2 linked regions of the Paraburkholderia bryophila genome follow. The protein of the gene in region 2 binds, or shares a complex with, the protein of the main gene of each other region. Links are inferred from orthologs where the notes say so. Each region holds a gene or a part of one and is shown on either strand. Other genes may lie near its edges.

Region 1 (3,116 bases), 3.2 Mb from region 2 along the record:
TCAGCGCGTTCACCGTCAGCGAGTAGATGTGATAAAGCGGCAGCGGCGTGAGCACGGTTTCGATCTCGCCGGTCAATTGGCCTTCGGACCACGCTTTCGCCTGCAGCAGATTGGCGATGATGTTCTTGTGCGTGAGCATCGCCCCCTTGGCGACGCCGGTGGTGCCGCCGGTGTATTGCAGGAACGCGATGTCGTTGTGCGCGAGACGTACCGGCGTGACCGGCCGCGTGTAACCGGTCGCGAGTGCGCTGAGCAGCGGCACGGCTTGCGGCAGGTTGTACGCGGGCACCATTTTCTTCACGTGACGCAGCATGAAGTTGAGCAGACGTCCCTTCAGATTCAGGCCGTCGGCGAGCAGATCGCCGAGACCCGTCACGATGACATTCTGGATCTTGGTGCCGGGCAGCGAGTCTTCTACCGTCTTCGCGAAGTTCTCGAACACGATGATCGTGGTCGCGCCGCTGTCCTTCAACTGATGCGCGAGCTCGCGCACGGTGTACAACGGATTGACGTTGACCACCACGCCGCCGGCTTTCAGCACGCCGAACAGCGACACCGGATACTGGAACGTATTCGGCAGCATGATTGCGACACGCTCGCCGGGTTTCACGCCGATACTCTGCAGATACGCGGCGAACGCGGTGGCCTTGCGGCCGAGTTCGCCGTAGGTCAGGTTCGCGCCGACGCTCACATACGCAACCCGCTCGCGGAACTTGGCGACGCACTCGTCGAAGAACTGCGGAATCGATTCGTATTGCCCGACGTCGATGTCATGCGGTACGTCCGACGGGTAGGAGGCGTACCAGATGCCGTCGGTGTTCGGTGCGGCGTTCGCGGCAAGCGGCGCGTTAGCTGCGTTGCTGGCGTTCGAGGCGCTGGTCGCGTGCGCGGCATTCACGGCGGCCGACGCCTGATCGGCGGGCGAGAGCGGGGTTTGAGCGGGCTGGGTCATCGGTCGTCTCCAGAAGCGGTGGCTTCATCTGTTTGTGTGCTGGTCGTGCGACCAGTCATCCGAGCGTGCGTCGAAGCAATCCAAAGCAAAGTTTGCAGCAATCTTTCGTGAAGCAACACAATTCGTCGAGGCGAACGAGGCGCGCCGGATCAACGCTCCAGAATCGCCACCACGCCCTGGCCGCCCGCCGCGCAGATCGATATCAACCCACGCGCGGTGCCGGCCGGTTTGTCGAGTTGCGCAAGCATCTTCGCGAGACCGGCGACGATGCGCCCGCCGGTCGCCGCGAACGGATGGCCGGTGGCGAGCGAGCTGCCGTTCACGTTCAGTTTCGTGCGGTCGATCGCACCGAGCGGCCCGGGCAAGCCGAGCTGCGTGCGGCAATACTCGTCATCCTGCCACGCGGTGAGCGTACACAGCACTTGGGCCGCGAACGCCTCGTGAATTTCATACAGATCGAAGTCCTGCAGCGTGAGGCCGGCGCGCGCGAGCATGCGCGGCACCGCGTAGGCGGGCGCCATCAGCAGGCCTTCTTTCTTGTCGAAAAAGTCGACCGCCGCGGTTTCGGACCAGCTCAGATAGGCCAGCACCGGCAAGCCATGTCGAGCCGCCCAGTCCTCGCTCGCGAGCAGCACGGCGGAGGCGCCGTCGGTGAGCGGCGTCGAATTGCCGGCGGTCAGCGTGCCGGCGTCGCGGTCGAACACCGGCTTCAGGCTCGCGAGTTTTTCGAGCGTGAGGTCGGCGCGCAGATTGTTGTCGCGCGAGAGGCCGCGATACGGCGTCATCAGATCGTTGACGAAGCCGCGTGCGTACGCTTCGTTAAGCTTGCGGTGGCTGTCGTACGCGAGCACGTCCTGCGCCTCGCGCGAAATGTTCCAGCGCTTGGCCATCATCTCGCAATGCTCGCCCATCGACAGGCCGGTGCGAGGTTCGCCATTGCGCGGCAACAGCGGCTTGAAGAACATGCCGGGCCGCAGCTTGGTCAGTGCGCCGACGCGCTGCCCGGTGCTGCGGCTGCGGTTCACTTCGAGCAGGATCTTGCGCATCCGTTCGTTGACGCCGATCGGTGCGTCGGAGGTCGTATCCACGCCGCCCGCGATGCCCACTTCGATTTGCCCCAGCGCGATCTTGTTGGCGACGAGAATCGCCGCTTCGAGTCCGGTGCCGCAGGCTTGCTGCACGTCGTAGGCGGGCGTTTCTTTCGCGAGCGTGGTGGACAGCACCGCTTCGCGCGTCAGGTTGAAATCGCGCGAGTGCTTGATGACGGCGCCCGCCGCGACTTCACCCAGCCGTTCGCCGTGCAGGTTGTAGCGATCGATCAGGCCTTGCAGCGTGAAGGTCAGCATGTCCTGATTCGACGCGGTCGCGTACGCGGTGTTCGAGCGGGAAAACGGAATCCGGTTGCCCCCGACGATGGCGACGCGGCGCACGGCTGGCTGCGGGTGGGTCATGCTCGGCTCCTTGAGGTTCTTGTTTTGACGAGGCGGCTCATAGCAGTTTCCACTGCATGCGGCCACGCAGATGCGGTTTTTCGCCGCTGATGTCGCGCACTTCGATATCGCGTTCAATCAGCGAAGCCGACGCGCTCCATAACGACGCTTCGCCCGGCAACAGCATCGGCAATTTGAATTCGGCGCTGAGCGTGCCTTCGGCGAGCGGCTTGGGCGGTTGCAGCGCGGCGGCGGCGCGCGCCAGCGTCCACATGCCGTGCGCGATCGCGCGCGGAAAACCGAAGGCCTTCGCGGACAGCGCGCTGAGGTGGATCGGGTTGTAGTCGCCGGAGACCTTCGCGTAGTCGCGGCCCAGTTGCGACGGCAACTGCCAGCGCGCGATGCGCTGCAGCGTGTCGGGCCCGAGCTCGAGCGGCGCGAGCGCGCTGCCGGTCGCCGGCACGCCGCGTTTCAGATAGACGCTGTCGCCGTCCCACACCGCTTCGCCGCGCCGGTACAGGCGCGTGTGCAGGACGAACGCCTGACCCTTGTCGTGACGCAACAGCGCGCCGAACTCGACCTCCACGCGCAGCAGATCTTTATAGGCGAGCGGGCGGCGCAGGCGCACGTGATTGGCCAGATGCACGAGCCCGAGCGCCGGCCACGGAAACGCGGGATCGGTCAGCATCAGCAGATGCAACGGAAACGCAAGCAGATGCGGATAGGTGAGCGGC
Region 2 (3,307 bases):
CAGCCAGTCGGACATGACCAGTTGCCCGTAGCCGCTCGGCACGCTCAGCCGCACCCGCCCTTGCAGGCTTTGGCCGAGCGTGGCGACCGATTCGCGGGCGGCCAGCAGCGCGTTCTGGATCGCGCGGCCGTGTTCGTAGAGTTGCAGGCCGATTTCGGTCGGCTCGACCCGCCGCGTGGTGCGCCTGACCAGTTGCAGACCGATCGAACGCTCCAGCTGGTTCAGGTGGTAGCTCACGTTCGCGCGGCTCATTTTCAGCCGGCGCGCGGCCTCGCTCAGGTTGCCCGCGTCGAGAATGTCCACCAGCAAGGTCAGCGAATTGACGTCCACGGCGGCACCTTTGTCAAAATAATTTTGACAGTCTGTCAACCGTCCATGTGATTGTCAATAAACCTTGACCGCCGCACAATCGGAGAATTCGCCAGACGCGGTCCGCCCGCGCGCGCCGCCGAGCGCGGGCGCGGTGTCGGGCATCGCTAGAAGCCGCCAGCAGTCACAGATAACCGTTCAGGAGACACCCCATGACCTTCACCCCTTCGACCGATGTCGTCACGCACGCCGTACGCGGCAAGGTGCTGCTCGTAACCATCGACCATGCGCCGGTCAATGCCCTCTCCGCCGACGTGCGGCGCGGCCTCGCCAACGCGATCGACGCCGCCGACGCCGATCCGGCCGTCGAGGCGGTGCTGATCGTCGGCGCGGGTCGCAACTTCATCGCCGGTGCGGACATTCGCGAGTTCGGCAAGCCGCCGGTGCCGCCATCGCTGCCGGACGTGTGCAACCGCATCGAAGCGTGCACGAAGCCGGTGGTGGCCGCGATTCACGGCGCGGCGCTTGGTGGCGGCCTGGAAGTGGCGCTCGCCGCGCATTACCGGATCGCGGTCGACGGCGCGAAGCTCGGCCTGCCCGAAGTGCAACTCGGCCTGCTGCCGGGCGCAGGCGGCACGCAGCGCACACCGCGTCTGATCGGCGCGGCCGCCGCGCTCGATCTGATTCTCAGCGGCCGTCATGCGAGCGCGCAGGAAGCGCTGGCGCTGGGGCTGGTCGACCGCGTCGGCAGCAGTGACGATCTGCTGGCCGAAGCCCTCGCTTACACGCAGGAGTTGCTGGCCACCCACGCGCCGGTGCGCCGCACGCGCGACGCCACGGCACTCGCCGATCGCGCCACGAGTCTCGCCGCCGTTGCCGCTGCGCGCGCCGACACCGCGAAGAAATCGCGCGGTCTGTTCTCGCCGCTCAAGATCGTCGACGCGGTCGAAGCCGCCATCGAACAGCCCTTCGACGAAGGCCTTCGGATCGAACGCAAGCTGTTCCTCGAATGCATCGACAGTCCGCAACGTGCCGGTTTGATCCACGCGTTCTTTGCCGAACGTGAAGTGCTCAAGGCGCCCGAAACGCGCTCCGCCAAACCGCGCGTGCTGGACGCAATCGGCGTGGTCGGCGGCGGCACGATGGGCGCGGGCATCGCCGTCGCGGTGCTCGACGCGGGCTTGCCGGTGACGATGATCGAACGCGACGACGAATCGCTCGCGCGCGGCCGTGCGCACATCGAAAAGGTCTACGACGGCCTGATCGCGAAAGGCCGCCTGAGCGCGGAGAAAAAAGCCGCCGTGATGGCGCGCTGGAGCGGCAGCACTTCGTACGACGCGCTGGCCAACGCCGACCTCGTGATCGAAGCCGTATTCGAAGATCTGGCCGTGAAAAAAGCCGTGTTCGCCGAACTCGATCGCGTCTGCAAAAAAGGCGCGGTGCTCGCGACCAACACGTCGTATCTCGACATCGACGCGATCGCGTCGAGCATCTCGCGTCCCGCCGACGTGATCGGCCTGCACTTCTTCTCGCCGGCCAACATCATGAAGCTGCTGGAAGTGGTGGTGCCGAAACAGGTCAGCGCCGACGTGGTCGCCACCGCATTCGAGCTCGCGAAGAAACTGCGCAAGACGCCGGTGCGCGCGGGCGTGTGCGACGGCTTTATCGGCAACCGCGTGCTCGCCGTGTATCGCAGCGCCGCTGACGCGATGATGGAAGACGGCGCGTCGCCGTATCAGATCGACGCCGCCGTGCGCGCCTTCGGCTTTGCGATGGGACCGTTTCAGGTGGTCGATCTGGCGGGCGGCGACATCGGCTGGGCTACGCGCAAACGGCGCGCGGCGACCCGCAATCCCGCCGCTCGATATGTGCAGATCAGCGACCGCCTGTGCGAACGCGGCTGGTTCGGCCAGAAGACCGGCCGCGGCTTCTATCGGTATGCCGAAGGTTCGCGCAGCGGCGCGCCCGACCCCGAAGTTCAAGCGATCATCGACGCCGAACGCGAGCGCGCCGGCATCACGCCGCGCACTTTCACCGACGAAGAAATCGTGCGCCGCTACATGGCCGCGATGATCAACGAAGGCGCGAACGTCGTGCATGAAGGCATCGCGCTGCGGCCATTGGATGTCGACGTGACCTTCCTGTACGGCTATGGTTTTCCGCGCTATCGCGGCGGTCCGATGAAATACGCCGACATGGTAGGGCTGCCGACGATTCTCGCCGACATTCGCGAGTTCGCCAAAGAAGACCCGCTGTTCTGGCAAGCGTCGCCGCTGCTGGTCGATCTGGTCGAACGCGGCGCCGACTTCGCGAGTCTGAACCAGACGGTCTGAAGCCGCCGCTTTTTTTGCTCCTGTTATGCAGCACGGCCGGTGGCGCGCAACAGCGCCCCGCTCCGCTCACTTTCCACGGAACACTCCGCTATGGATCTGAACTTCACCCCTGAAGAAGAAGCCTTCCGCGCCGACGTGCAGACGTTCCTGCGCGATAAGCTGCCGCAGCGTCTCGCCGACAAGGTCCACGGCGGCCGTCGTCTGACGCGCGACGACATGGCCCAATGGCACGCGATTCTCAACACGCAAGGCTGGCTCGCGAATCACTGGCCGAAGGAGTACGGCGGTCCCGGCTGGAGCGCAGCGCAGAAATTCATCTTCGAAAACGAATGCGCGTTGGCCGGCGCGCCGCGCGTCGTACCGTTCGGCGTCAACATGCTCGGGCCGGTGCTGATCAAGTACGGCAGCGACGCGCAGAAACACCATTGGCTGCCGCGCATTCTCGACGGCTCGGACTGGTGGTGCCAGGGCTATTCGGAACCGGGCGCTGGCTCCGATCTCGCGGCGGTCAACACGCGCGCGGTACGCGGCATCGACGCGCAAGGCGAGCACTACCTCGTCAACGGCCAGAAAACGTGGACCACGCTCGGCCACTTCGCGAACATGATCTTCTGCCTCGTGCGCACCGACACCGACGCGCGCAAGCAGGCCGGCATCAGCTTCCT

The links.
Region 1: the proteins of GGD40_RS19295 (region 2) and GGD40_RS04885 are in contact, whole or in part, in a solved structure (PDB 8BNU), measured with the Escherichia coli proteins. The link is inferred for Paraburkholderia bryophila from one-to-one orthologs.

Annotation. Positions count from the first base shown.
Region 1 is NZ_JACCAS010000001.1:1,080,068-1,083,183, reverse strand. Bases 253-3,051 are described here. They hold GGD40_RS04885 (acetyl-CoA C-acetyltransferase), read right to left. Parts: upstream 2,404-3,051; coding sequence 1,102-2,403; downstream 253-1,101. Other genes in these bases: GGD40_RS04880 (MaoC/PaaZ C-terminal domain-containing protein), read right to left, coding at 2,441-3,051; GGD40_RS04890 (AMP-binding protein), read right to left, coding at 253-952. Also shown: more of GGD40_RS04890, read right to left, coding at 1-252; more of GGD40_RS04880, read right to left, coding at 3,052-3,116.
Region 2 is NZ_JACCAS010000001.1:4,294,358-4,297,664, reverse strand. The notes cover bases 92-3,081. They hold GGD40_RS19295 (3-hydroxyacyl-CoA dehydrogenase NAD-binding domain-containing protein), read left to right. Parts: upstream 92-521; coding sequence 522-2,642; downstream 2,643-3,081. Other genes in these bases: GGD40_RS19290 (acyl-CoA dehydrogenase family protein), read left to right, coding at 2,733-3,081; GGD40_RS19300 (LysR family transcriptional regulator), read right to left, coding at 92-330. In the rest of the region: more of GGD40_RS19300, read right to left, coding at 1-91; more of GGD40_RS19290, read left to right, coding at 3,082-3,307. UniProt on the Escherichia coli protein: Catalyzes the formation of a hydroxyacyl-CoA by addition of water on enoyl-CoA. Also exhibits 3-hydroxyacyl-CoA epimerase and 3-hydroxyacyl-CoA dehydrogenase activities.